Regions from separate parts of the Peribacillus simplex NBRC 15720 genome, predicted to be linked through region 3. Evidence: riboswitches for the same ligand, from Rfam matches in the RefSeq annotation. Region 3 holds a riboswitch; each other region holds the start of a gene.
What was found. Region 3 has a riboswitch for cyclic di-AMP ahead of BS1321_RS07830 (APC family permease). Riboswitches for the same ligand answer to the same signal wherever they lie in the genome.
Positions count from the first base shown of each region.

Region 1: it holds a riboswitch for cyclic di-AMP, as region 3 does, so the genes downstream of both, BS1321_RS16000 (TrkH family potassium uptake protein) here and BS1321_RS07830 (APC family permease) in region 3, are expected to answer to the same signal.
Region 2: it holds a riboswitch for cyclic di-AMP, as region 3 does, so the genes downstream of both, BS1321_RS10920 (cation:dicarboxylate symporter family transporter) here and BS1321_RS07830 (APC family permease) in region 3, are expected to answer to the same signal.

Region 1 is NZ_CP017704.1:3,314,847-3,319,136, reverse strand. Features, by position in the region: gene BS1321_RS16010 (MFS transporter) at 1-655, opposite strand, end outside; gene BS1321_RS16005 (hypothetical protein) at 1,017-1,208, opposite strand; cyclic di-AMP (ydaO/yuaA leader) riboswitch at 1,541-1,683, shown strand; gene BS1321_RS16000 (TrkH family potassium uptake protein) at 1,853-3,178, shown strand; gene BS1321_RS15995 (potassium channel family protein) at 3,201-3,857, shown strand; gene BS1321_RS15990 (STAS domain-containing protein) at 4,001-4,290, opposite strand, start outside.
Region 2 is NZ_CP017704.1:2,302,977-2,307,266, forward strand. Features, by position in the region: gene BS1321_RS10915 (class I SAM-dependent methyltransferase) at 108-863, shown strand; gene BS1321_RS10920 (cation:dicarboxylate symporter family transporter) at 907-2,166, opposite strand; cyclic di-AMP (ydaO/yuaA leader) riboswitch at 2,340-2,486, opposite strand; gene BS1321_RS10925 (efflux RND transporter periplasmic adaptor subunit) at 2,690-3,952, opposite strand; gene BS1321_RS10930 (hypothetical protein) at 3,967-4,290, opposite strand, start outside.
Region 3 is NZ_CP017704.1:1,646,214-1,650,503, forward strand. Features, by position in the region: partial or broken gene BS1321_RS07830 (APC family permease) at 1-1,583, opposite strand, end outside; cyclic di-AMP (ydaO/yuaA leader) riboswitch at 1,722-1,866, opposite strand; gene BS1321_RS07835 (GtrA family protein) at 2,228-2,683, opposite strand; gene BS1321_RS07840 (glycosyltransferase family 2 protein) at 2,643-3,665, opposite strand; gene BS1321_RS07845 (DUF6044 family protein) at 3,681-4,290, opposite strand, start outside.

The sequences.
Region 1 (4,290 bases), 1.7 Mb from region 3:
TCCGGCTGAAGTCCAGGACGATGCTCCAATCCTTTTTCATGATGGTCCAAGACAGGTAATGACTGGATTGTTCAAGGGAATGATCCTTTTCAAGATTAGGCATGAATAGAGTGATGATACCGGATAATAATAAGGCAGCCGCGTTAATATAAATCGCTAAAACGGGTGTACCGATTAAGAAAAGGATACCCGCTAGCGCTGGTCCAATCAAAAAAGCTCCAGAATCCATTAAGCTTCGTAATGAGTTAAATCGTTTCCTCTGTTCAACGGGTATCAATTTTGTAATATACGACCTTGATGTTGTTACGAACATGGCCCCTGCCATATTGATCACGAAGACAAGGGAATAGATGATCCAAATAGAAGAAGTCAATGGCAGCAAGGCTATGAATACCATTCGAAATAGGTCAAGTGCCACCATTAGATTCCGCTTATTTATCCGGTCAATCACGCTGCCTGCCCACACATTCGTAAATATGGCAGCCATCGGTTTAACGATATAAAGTCCAGCTAACGCCAAGGCTGAATCAGTCATATCCAGAACGATTAAATTAAGTGCAATGAAATAAACCCAAGAACCGAAGTTGGAGATACCAATCCCGCACAATAGAATGGAAGGATATTTCCAGGATACTAATGTATTTCGTAATGTCATCGCTTCTCCTCCTTTGACCGTAAAGAATAAAAAAAACGTCCCAAAGAAATGCGTCTCGGGACGAGATCAATTTGCGGTGCCACCCCTGCGTGTCACCATACATCCCCTTCCTATACTCTGCTGCTTTCGGGGCTCTTTTGGAAAGTGGTCATTTCATTTACTTTTCTCCTATTTACGTCCACATTAACTATTGCTAAATTTTAACATCAATGGATTACTATTGTAAACAACACAAAAAAACTCATTCAAAATAAATGAGTTTCAAAGCAAAACAAGATATGGATTTTTCGCTCAGCGTTCCTGGATAGAACACAGGGATTACATAATTGAATACCGCTAGTGAATGTTGGATTCAGTTAATTTACCTTAGGGAAAACAATTTTAAAAACGGATTCTTTTTCTTATCCGTTATCCTTAATTCATTCATGATGATTTGATCCTCATGATCGGCTATCCATTTCCTTAGTGCATCTTTATCCTGGCATTGTGTTAAATATGTCTGGCCACCCTTGCCTGTAGCATTAATAACATATCTATTGAACGTCTTCTCCATAATTGCCCGCCTTTTTAATAAAATGTATTGAATTTTTAAATACGAATGCAATGCTTTTTTTCTTTATAATTCACAAAAGAAACATAATTTATATATTAGAAATTTTGATTGGCAATGACATGTTCTGCTTAAAAGTATTGAATAAAGTACATCGATGCTGGTTATCATAATCGGATTAATCGAACCTATCATAATGTGCTAACTAATATTTGTCAATACGTTTTTAAAATGTAAATAAAACGTAAATTTTCAGTCTTGTTAAAGAAATATTTATTTACCAATTAGGGGTTTACAACTGCTAAATGATGGGAGTAGAATACGTTTATCAATTTAATGCATTTCGGCCTAAACTCAAAGGAATTGAGTACGGAGGACCCAATCATTTGGGGTTAATTCTGCCTTGCAGAAGGGATGAGATCAGCTCTTTCGCCATCCTACCCGTCAGCTAACTTCGTCGGCTAAAGCGAAGGAGGTCATAAGACCGCCTATTTCGGGAGCTTTTTTGCACGCTTTTTGTGGCAAAATAGCTGCTCGATGTTTTCGCAGGTCTTTTTATTATGCCTTAAAAAGATTCGGAAGATTGATGATTAAAATATCATACAGTTTTACACAATATTTTTATGGGTAGGGATGATCATTTGAGAATGACAAAATTGGATCCGCCAAAAATACTTGTACTCGGCTTTGCCATCTTGATACTTATTGGGGCCTATTTATTGACCCTGCCGATTTCCACAGAAAATGGAAATGGCCTTTCTTTTCTGGATGCTTTATTCACCTCGACTTCCGCTACATGTGTAACAGGACTGGTCGTAGTCGATACGGGAACGACCTTCACCACTTTTGGGGAGTTGGTCATCTTAACACTGATTCAGGTAGGCGGCTTAGGTTTCATGACATTTGCGACGTTTTTCTTTTTATTATTAGGCAAAAAGATTTCTTTAAAAGGCAGATTAGTTCTGCAGGAGTCCTTAAATAATCTATCCATGGCGGGTGTAGTCAAATTAGTCAAGCGGCTTTTAATTTTCACGGCGATCATTGAAGGCTTGGGTGCCCTTATCTTATCGATTCGCTTTTCTTTTGACATGCCAATCGGCAAGGCAGTCTATTACGGGTTTTTTCATTCCATATCGAATTTCAATAATGCCGGCTTTGATTTAATGGGGGAATTCAGGAGTTTGACCCCTTATGTATCGGATCCATTCGTAACACTTACCATCGCCTTCCTCATCACGTTTGGCGGGATAGGTTTTATCGTGATGAATGAACTATACGAATATCGGAATACCCATCGTTTATCCGTACATACGAAGATAGTTCTGACGACTAGCTTGACCCTCACGATTGCCGGTACAATTTTAATCTTTTTATTCGAGTTCAGCAATGCCAAGACATTGCAGCCTTTATCTTTCATGGGTAAAATGCTGTCATCTCTATTTCAATCGGTTTCACCACGGACGGCAGGCTCCAATACGCTGAATATCCCTGATTTAACTCAGCCTACATTACTGCTCATCATTTTCTTGATGTTCGTTGGGGCTTCACCCGGATCGACTGGCGGCGGGATTAAAACAACTACATTGGCAACGCTTGTTGGAACGGTTTGGTCTCAGATTAAAGGAAAGGGTGATGTGGTATTATTCCGTCACCGCATTGTGAGTGAAACGATCTTTAAAGCATTATCCGTTACATTCATTGGCGTATTCATGGTTTCAATCATCTCCATTCTGCTGGCCATCACTGAAAGCGGAACTGACTTCTTGATGATTTTATTCGAAGCCACTTCAGCATTTGCCACCGTGGGACTTTCAATGGGTTTGACCCCAGAATTATCACCTGTTGGCCGGATGCTCATCATTTTCACGATGTTTGCAGGCCGTGTGGGTCCATTGACTTTGGCCTTTGCTATCACTATGAGGCGCAAACCAGATTCGTTCCGCCGGCCAAAAGGGAAAATCATGATTGGTTAATCATAAATGAGGAGTGTAAAAGATGGGAAAACGACAATATGCCGTGATCGGTTTAGGCAGATTCGGAACCAGTGTGGCCCATAGATTATATACGGCCGGCCAAGAGGTATTGGGTATTGATGTCAACGAGGAAAGAGTCGAGAATTCGGAACTGAGCGTTACCCATGCGGTCATGGCGGATACGACTGAAGAAGAGACATTGAAAGCAATCGGAATCCGTAATTTCGATTGTGTCATCGTAGCCATCGGAAATGACATGCAATCGAGCATTTTAACTACCTTGCTTTTAAAAGAGCTTGGGGTCGAAAAGGTCATTGCCAAAGCACTCAATAAAAATCACGGTCAGGTGCTCACTAAAATCGGTGCCGACTGGGTCATCTATCCTGAGAGGGATATGGGGGAACGGGTCGCGAATCAGCTCCTTTCCCCTAACATGCTGAACTATATAGAGCTCTCTAAAGAATATAATATCGAGGAAATCATCCTCCCCATGAGCATGAAGGGAAAAAGCCTCAGAGAGCTAGATTTGCGTGCAAAATATAATATCAGCGTCATTGCCATCGTGAGTAATGGAGAAATTATCATAGCACCCTCACCAGATCAGGATATCCATGAAAAAGATTTGCTTTTAGTGGTTGGCAACAAAGAAGATCTAGCCATCTTTGCCAATATTGAATAATCCAGCAGGTTCCGGCTCTTGCTTTATGGAGCCCGGTACCCATTTTGAATGCAGCATCACTTATACATGCGAGAAGACCGCCATATGGCGGTCTTCTCGATGAAATTTATAACGAGCATCCCCATGCCCTGGATATGTATGTATTATTTTATCGTACTGATCGCTTGGGCAAGAGTGGACTTTATCGTCACTTTATCAAAAGGCAGGTGAAGCTTAACGGCAGTCATCGCTATTTCCGGACGAAGTCCTGAAAGGGTTGTTTGGATTCCGATCAAATGTAAGGATTCAATCAATTGTGACAGCTTGTGGGCGGCTGCACTATCTATTGCATGAACGCCCGATAGATCAATGAAAAGCCTGGTGACATTTTTTTCAGCGCACTTTTGTAATGTGTTTTCAAGCAAGGACATGCCCCTCGTCGTGTCAATATCGC
Region 2 (4,290 bases), 660 kb from region 3:
TCACGTAAGTTATATAACCCTCCATATTAACCTAAGGTTAAGGAACACACTCGACAACTTTTAATATCCATTTAATAGTAAAAAATAAAATTCTGGAGGAATTGATCATGGATAAAATTGAAAAAGGTTTTATCATTAATTCTTTTCATGAGGCCGCTTCCCTTTATGCTGATGCAACTAAAAAATTAGGTTTTTGGAAATCAGAGAAATATGCATTCGAAAAATATTTATATCAGAATGATGCAATCCTTGATATCGGATGCGGTACAGGAAGAACCACCTTCGCACTATATAAAACAGGTTTTCAAAATATAACGGGAATCGATCTAACCCTTGCCATGCTTAATGAAGCCGAAAAAATAGCGCATGAATATAACCTGGACATCCCATTTATCCTTGGAGATGCCACGAACCTCCCTTTCAAGGACGCATCATTCGATAAAGCAATCTTTGCTTTTAATGGGTTAATGCAAATTCCCCAGCGACAACACCGCACATTGGCTTTAAAAGAAATCAACCGTATTTTAAAACCTGAAGGAATCTTCATTTTCACAACACATGACCGTGATAAAAATGAAAATTACCTGAACTTCTGGGAGCAGGAGGAAATTATTTGGTGTGGAGGTAAACAAGATGAGAGGCTTTATGAGTTTGGGGATATTCTCACATCCGGAACGTTTCAAAAAGATACATACCTCCATATCCCAACACAACTTGAAGTACTTGATTGCCTGGAGGAAGCAGGGCTTACAGTCATTGAGAGCTTTTACCGCAGTGAATTATTTGATGAAAACGAAGATGTCAACGATTTCTCTTCCGATTGCCGCTTCTGGATCGTTCAAAAATCAGGAAGCGCATTTTAATTCAAAAAAATCCAGAGTGATATTTCACTCTGGATTTTTTGTATTAAGAAACTTGTTCTAGTTCCTTTTTGGAAGGAGGGTTGAATTGACCTTCCCATTTAGAGATGACGATTGCTGCAAGTGAATTACCGATAACGTTTACTACTGTACGTCCCATATCAAGAATACGGTCGATACCGGCAATAAATGCTAGACCTTCAATAGGAATACCGACAGTTCCCAATGTCGCTAAAAGAACTACGAAAGATACACCCGGTACACCCGCAATCCCCTTGGACGTGATCATTAACACTAGCATTAGCGTAATTTGCTCATACATGCTTAAATCGATTCCGTACATTTGAGCGATGAAGATAGCTGCTAACGCTTGGTATAATGTAGAACCATCAAGGTTAAAGGAGTATCCAGTCGGAATAACAAATGTAGCAATATGTTTCGGACATCCCGCTTTTTCCATTTTTTCCATAATCTTAGGAAGAACCGCTTCTGAACTTGCAGTAGAGAAAGCAAGAATCAATTCTTCTTTTAGAAGTTTAATCAACGTAAAGATATTGAATCCGACAAATTTCGCAATAAGACCAAGAATGACTATTACAAAGAAAATCATTGTTCCGTAAACAGAAAGCGCTAACTTTCCTAACGGAATTAAAGATTCCAAACCGAATTTGGAAATAGTCACACCGATTAGTGCAAATACACCGATAGGAGCGAATTTCATGACCATGTTAGTTAGGTAGAACATTCCTTCAGCTACACCTTGGAAGAAACGGAATACTGGTTTACCCTTTTCACCGATGGCCGCAATACTAAGTCCAAACAACACGGAGAAGAAAATGATTGCTAGCATATCGCCTTCTACCATGGCTTTAACTGGATTGGATGGCACAATGTGAACGATTGTATCTACGAACGATTCATGTTGCTTAGTTTCGGCTGTATCAACATACGTAGAAATATCAGTTTGTTCTAGCTTGTCCATATTTACACCAACACCAGGCTGGATGATATTCGCTGAAATTAAACCAACAGCAATCGCTATCATAGTTACCACAACAAAGTATGATATTGATTTAGCTCCAAGTTTACCTACTGATTTTAAATCGCCTACACCTGCAACTGCAACGATAAGACTTGACACAATGATTGGTACTACAATCATTTTAATCATTCGTAGGAAAATGTCTCCGAATGGCTGTAAAAAGTTTTGGGCCGTCTCACTACCATAAAAAATGGCACCAACGATAATCCCTAGAATTAAACCAATGAAAATTTGGCTAGCTAAACTTAATTTGAATTTCTTCATTTACTTTCCTCACCTTCCATAAAGTCTTTGATGCAAAAACATTTTTGTCTCGGTAAGGGAAACAAGATACTAATAAAAAGAAAGTAATTTTTCTTTTTTTGAAAAACTCTGTCTTTACGCCGAAAAAAAAGACACTTCATGTGTCGATTTCTTATTGGCGTGAATATTCACACATGTTCCCTTAAAGACGCTGACGAGGTTAGCTGTCGGGTTAGGAATTGGAAACACAAAGCCCTTTCATTTCTGAATTCACCCCTAGCGGATAAAATCCACAAAAATGGGTCCCCCGTTCTTGGAATAAGATTAAGCGAGTTAACTTATAATAAAATATTATACTAAAAATGATAATCTGTAAATATTTATTCGCATCCAGTTCTAGAAAAAATCTTTAAATATGTCTGAATATTCTGCATTAAAGACTATTGTATCTATAATTACTCTTCCCAATTTTAAATCAATATAAGTTATATTGATATATAATTAATAACTAATTTGACATCACCTCTCTTGAAGAAAAATGCGGTTATTTTTCCAAAATGCCAAGTAACAGGTATCTTACTTTTTCCCTAGAGGTGAATTTTTTATAAGTTGCAGCTTTCACTTTTTCAAATTGAATTGGAGTAATAAAATAAGAATGGTTCTTCACTGCCACATTCGGCTCCATGAGGATGACGTCACCTACCGACGGTCCCTTTATAATTTCTTGCTTACCTTCAGCCTTAAGCCCTTTTGTGATGTAATGTTTATCCACATAGCCTTTTTTAGTCAATTTGTAAACATGAGGCTGTTTTTGGTAATGTACCGCCTCTATAGGAACGGAGGGTACACCGGCTTTCTCATTGGTTATTACAGTAAGGTTCACTTTGGATCCCACCAACAAAAGTTCCGTTTCTTCGCCTTCCGGTTCGATTAAAGCCTGAAATGGAAATCTGTTATCTTTTTTTAATGACGGCTCTTCAGCTGGATAGGAATGGATACGGCCTATCGTTCCTTTCAATGCCTTTTTTGAATCAGAGGAACTTGCTTTTATAGTCATGCCCACTTCAGCCTTTTTCATTTCCTCTTCGGAGAAATCCCCTTCAATTGCCATATTTGTTGAAACGATGGATATAATGGGATTATTCAGGTTTTTATTGATATTTTTAACTACACCATCAGCCTCGCTCGTCGTCACGATCGCACTTGACTGCTCCTCAATTGAACTTAATTTAGCGTCAAGCATTTTCACTTTTTCATTCAAACTGTTTTTTTCTAGTTCCTGCTTGTACATTTCTTGCTCAATGTTACTTTTAATAAGATCTGAAGAGCCTGTTGTTATATCAATATTCAAGTTTTTTTCCACCGATTCATCAATGGATGCTTTTTCAGGATCACTGGTCAAGGTCCCTTGATAAGACCTCAACTTCCCTATGTATTCCTCAACCCCTGCAATTTCTCCCTCAGCTGCCGTTTTCTCCGCTTCCAAATTCGCTTTAAGCGCATCAAGTTCGGTCGTCGTATACTCAAACAACGAGGAGCCAGCCGTAATCGAATCGCCTTCTTTTACAAGGAATTTCTTAAAATCATTTTTCTTGGTATCGAAATAGATATCATACTCTTCTACAGGTTTAATTACCCCTTTAGTTTGAATAGTATCCGTAATTGTATCTTTTTTTACCTTTGTCCAGTTTTCAACGAAAACAGTTCGCTCCACTTTGCTTTCTTTTTTTTCAATAAGGTATATGTTAACGGTTATTAACACTATCGACGCAATCGAGACCGCTGCTATTTTCCATTTCCCGCTCATCCTTTTCACCCGCCTTATACAAATACGCCTACTTGGATGTATGCTAAAAAGGCTTTAACAAACCATGTGGCCAGATAGAATAGAACAATCATTAAAAGGACCAAATAATTATTTCGTTCTGAAAATTCCTTTAAATAAAAATATTGCAGAGCAATAATAAGAAATTGAAAAATGGTGATTTCGCTGAAAAGGTGAATGAAATAATCACTTCTGAGAACATACTGACTGATGATCCCCAATGAAAAAGGATTAGCATCGCTGCCTATATCCATTAAAACGAATAGAGGAATCAGTAATGTTTTTTCCACTAATTGCAAACCAAAAAGAATCATTTGAAC
Region 3 (4,290 bases):
GACATCCGGCTGCCATTTTTTCCATTTTTCTTCGAATTTCTTTTCATCTTCTCTTTCAAAAGCAACATAAACGGCAATAACCTGATGTGCTGATAGAGATTTTGCATAATTTAAAGAGTTCTCAACCACATGAGTTATACCCGCCACAGGTACAATGATGATATTCCCTTCAATTGGTAAGATCGGCTCACATGTTGTAATCCTTAGTTGGTCACCAACTGCTTCATAATGCTTTCTAATTCGATGAAAAAGTAAAATAATGATAGGTAAAAAAATCAAAACAGGCCAAACCTGAGTAAATTTGGTTAAAAAGAATATCATCGTGACGATAAAGCTAATCATGGCACCAATTGAATTAATGGTTAGTTTCATCATCCAGCCTTTTGGCTTTTCACGAATCCATTTAACAATCATCCCGGTCTGGGACAACGTAAATGGAATGAATACCCCTACCGCATAAAGCGGAATGAGATTTTCTGTATGTCCTTCAAATGCGACTATTAAGATAATGGATGCAAGTCCCAGTATGATAATTCCATTGGAATACCCTAATCGGTCCCCTCTTATCGTAAACGCCCTTGGTATGAATTTATCTTTCGCTAGATTTACCGCAAGCAGAGGGAAAGCCGAATAGCCAGTATTGGCCGCCAGTATCAAGATCAATGCAGTCGTACCTTGAATGAAGAAATACATGAAATTCCGTCCAAAGATCTCTTCAGCAATCTGGGAGACGACCGTTACCTCCGCGCTTGGAACAATGCTTAAATAATAGGCTAAGTATACAATTCCCGAAAATAATACAGCTAGTAAGGAACCCATAGCTATTAAAGTTTTCGCAGCATTATTCGGGGCTGGATCTTTAAAGTTCGGGATTGCATTGGAAATCGCTTCGACTCCTGTCAATGCGGAGCTTCCTGATGCGAATGCTCTTAGCAGTATAAATAAACTGATGCCTGCTACCGGAGTCCCGATGGACGTATGCAATTCCGGTGAAACCCCACCCGTCAAAATCTTGTAAATGCCAACACCAATCAAGATGAACAATGCTAAAACGAATAGGTATACCGGATAGGCCAAAACAGAGGCCGACTCCGTAACCCCCCGAAGGTTCAGGATTGTAAGTAGAATGACGAAAATGATGGCTATGATGACATTATATGAATGCAGGCCGGGAAAAGCGGACGTGATGGCGTCCGTACCTGCAGAAACACTTACAGCGACAGTTAATATATAATCGACCAATAAGGATCCTCCAGCTATCAACCCTGGATTGACACCTAAATTGTTTTTTGAAACCACATAGGCCCCCCGCCATGCGGATAAGCGAAAATGATTTGTCTATAGGACAAAATCAAAGCAGTTAACAGGATCAATACCCCAATCGCGATAGGGATGGAATACCAGAATGCCGCAGCACCGACCGTGATCAGGACGATCAATATTTGCTCCGGTCCATAAGCAACCGAAGACAAAGCATCAGAAGATAATATCGCCAAAGCCTTTGTTTTGTTAAGCTTTTGTTCACCAAGTGCATTTGATTTTAAAGGTCTCCCAATCAAGAACCTCTTTATAGAAGATAACATCAAGAATTCACCACCATATTTAATTAATAAGTTTATGTTACCCAGCTTTAGCAAAAAACAAGACGAAATAGAAAAATGCCTACAAGTCATAGCTAAATAGACCTGTAGACATTAATTTTTTTGTCTAACAAGCTCCACCTTCCTTCTCATATAACGCTTACGAGGTTAGCTGTCGGATTCGGACCTAAGAGTAGCCCTACCTTGAAAGGATTCACCCCTTGGATTGTAGTAACAATCCCTATAACGGGTCCCCCGCACCATAAGGTTTAAGCGATTTAGAAATATGAAACTGTTGATTATCATACTCCCGTGAAATGAAAAAGTAAATGAAAATTTTGTACATTAATAGAATAATCTTTGTAGGTGTAGTTTTGTTCTTGACGTATATAACATAAGTCATGCAAACACATGATTCGAAGGGAGGAAAGGAGGTAAATAAAAACGTCAAAATGAAAATAATCAAGGGGTCAATGAACAACAGGGTCCCAAAATGATAAAATGATCGCCACAGGGAGTGCGCGAAGGACGAAATTAAACGGATCTGCCCCAGCTTGGATAGTCATTAAACAAGCATTTAATTTCGCTTCCCGAATCCACTTTAATTCCCGTCCACTCGGGGGCATTATTCCACTGATCCACCCTCATTAGTTCCTTCCTTCTTGAATTGGTCTCAAATTGCTTTTTTTAAAGACAAAGTATTTCTGGCCAATATAGTTAAGAACTGTGTAAAAAATTGCTCCTATCAGTACAGCCACATTTTGTTGTATGGATAAATGAACGGATCCTTCCATTGATTCTGCTATAGCTTGGCCTAAAGAATAAGCTGCGGAATAACAAATCAGGATGACGCAAAAGAAACGGGCAACTCCTCTCCGCCATTCTATATCGCTTTTAAAGGTAAAAGTCCTGTTCAAAAGAAAACTCGTTACAGCTCCCGTACCATTGCCGAAAAAGGTGGAGATCCAGTAAGATAATTCAAGAACATTCATGAGAAAAAGCATGATGGAAAGTCCAACCGCTGTATTGACTATTCCAACCAATAAAAAGCGGATAAAGGAGTTAGTGTGTTTTAGATAGTTTTTCAATACTGTTCCGTTCATTGTCTAGTTGCTCCCGTTTTTTTAAATCGAGCGGATTAAATAAATCCAAATCAACAATATATTTAGGCCGGCGTTTGGATTCATTATAGATTTTACCGATATATTCCCCAATCAAGCCGACAGCAATCAACTGTAGTCCACCGATCAACCATATGGAGGTGATTAATGAGGTCCAACCAGTTTCGGTCTGCCCATAAAACTTTAACCATAAAAAGTAAGACCCAAAGAGTAAGCTAATGAAAAAGGAAAGACATCCTAGCCATAATACAAGCCGGATCGGTGTAACTGAAAAGGAAGTAATGCCATCAAGCGCAAACGCAACCATCTTCTTAAATGGATACTTCGTTTCCCCAGCCAATCTTTCTTTTCGGTCATAATAAACAGAGTCCGTCTTAAACCCAATGAGAGGTACTATCCCCCGTAAAAAAAGATTCGTTTCATCAAATCGTTCCAACTCAGCGATCGCCCTTTTACTCATTAGCCGGAAATCGGCATGATTATAGACAAGGTTAACACCCATCTTGTTCATCAATTTATAAAAACCAGTTGCAGATGTTCGTTTAAAAAATGAATCAAGGTCCCTTTTCTGGCGGACACCATATACAATTTCACATCCTTCATTGAATTTCCGAATGAATTCAGGGATGACTTGAATATCATCCTGTAAATCTGCATCAATGGATATCACACAATCCGAGGCTTCCTTGGCTGTAAACAATCCTGCCAGGAGAGCATTTTGATGTCCTGCATTCCGGGAAAGCTTTAGCCCGCGAACAAATTCATTATTAATCGTTTCCTTATAAATGATCTTCCATGTTTGATCTTTGCTTCCATCATCAACCAATAGGATTTTACTTTGACCAGAAACAATGTTTTCTTCGACTAACCCCCTCACCAATCCACAAAGCTGGGAAATGGTATCCTGCAATACGCTTTCTTCGTTATAACAAGGTACAACAATCGTTAGTATCGGTGAATTCACTCTATTCCCCCCTTTTCACATGACTCTGTATAAATGAATTTTCCATACGCTTCCTTTTTTTGTGAAAATCCTATCTAGTACCAATCCGTTTTCCTTCGCGTTGTTGATTGGTATGGCAGAAAATATATACTTGCCACCTAATCCTTTAAACGCATCCATATTAAGGTCCAAATTTTCCAGCTCTTTCTTCGAGCCTTTCTTGAACATATAATGCTTCCCAAGCTCATCGGTAAATAGGTAACAACGTCCTCCCCATTCATCAAAGTAGATTCTGATGTTTTTATTCTTAGCCAATTCGTTTTCAATTATTTGACGAAAGTGATGTTTGTAAGTAAGCGGATAGAAATTGTTATAGCTATCGAGCGTGTAAAATCCATTAAATTGTGCAATTGCGGGGTGCAGCCCAATGCTAGCAACACGATATTCTTCCTGTGGAAGGTCAATATGATCTTTTATTTCCTGAAAAAGACTTTCTGAATAGAACTGTTTAAAAGATGGTTTTTTATTGTGAGTGATTTCTTCATTGAAACCCATCAAAATCATAATTTGAATGGCGATGAAAATAGAAAGGGTTTTCTTAGCATAAACGCTGTGTTCCCAAATGATTTTTATCGCTAGGGCAAAC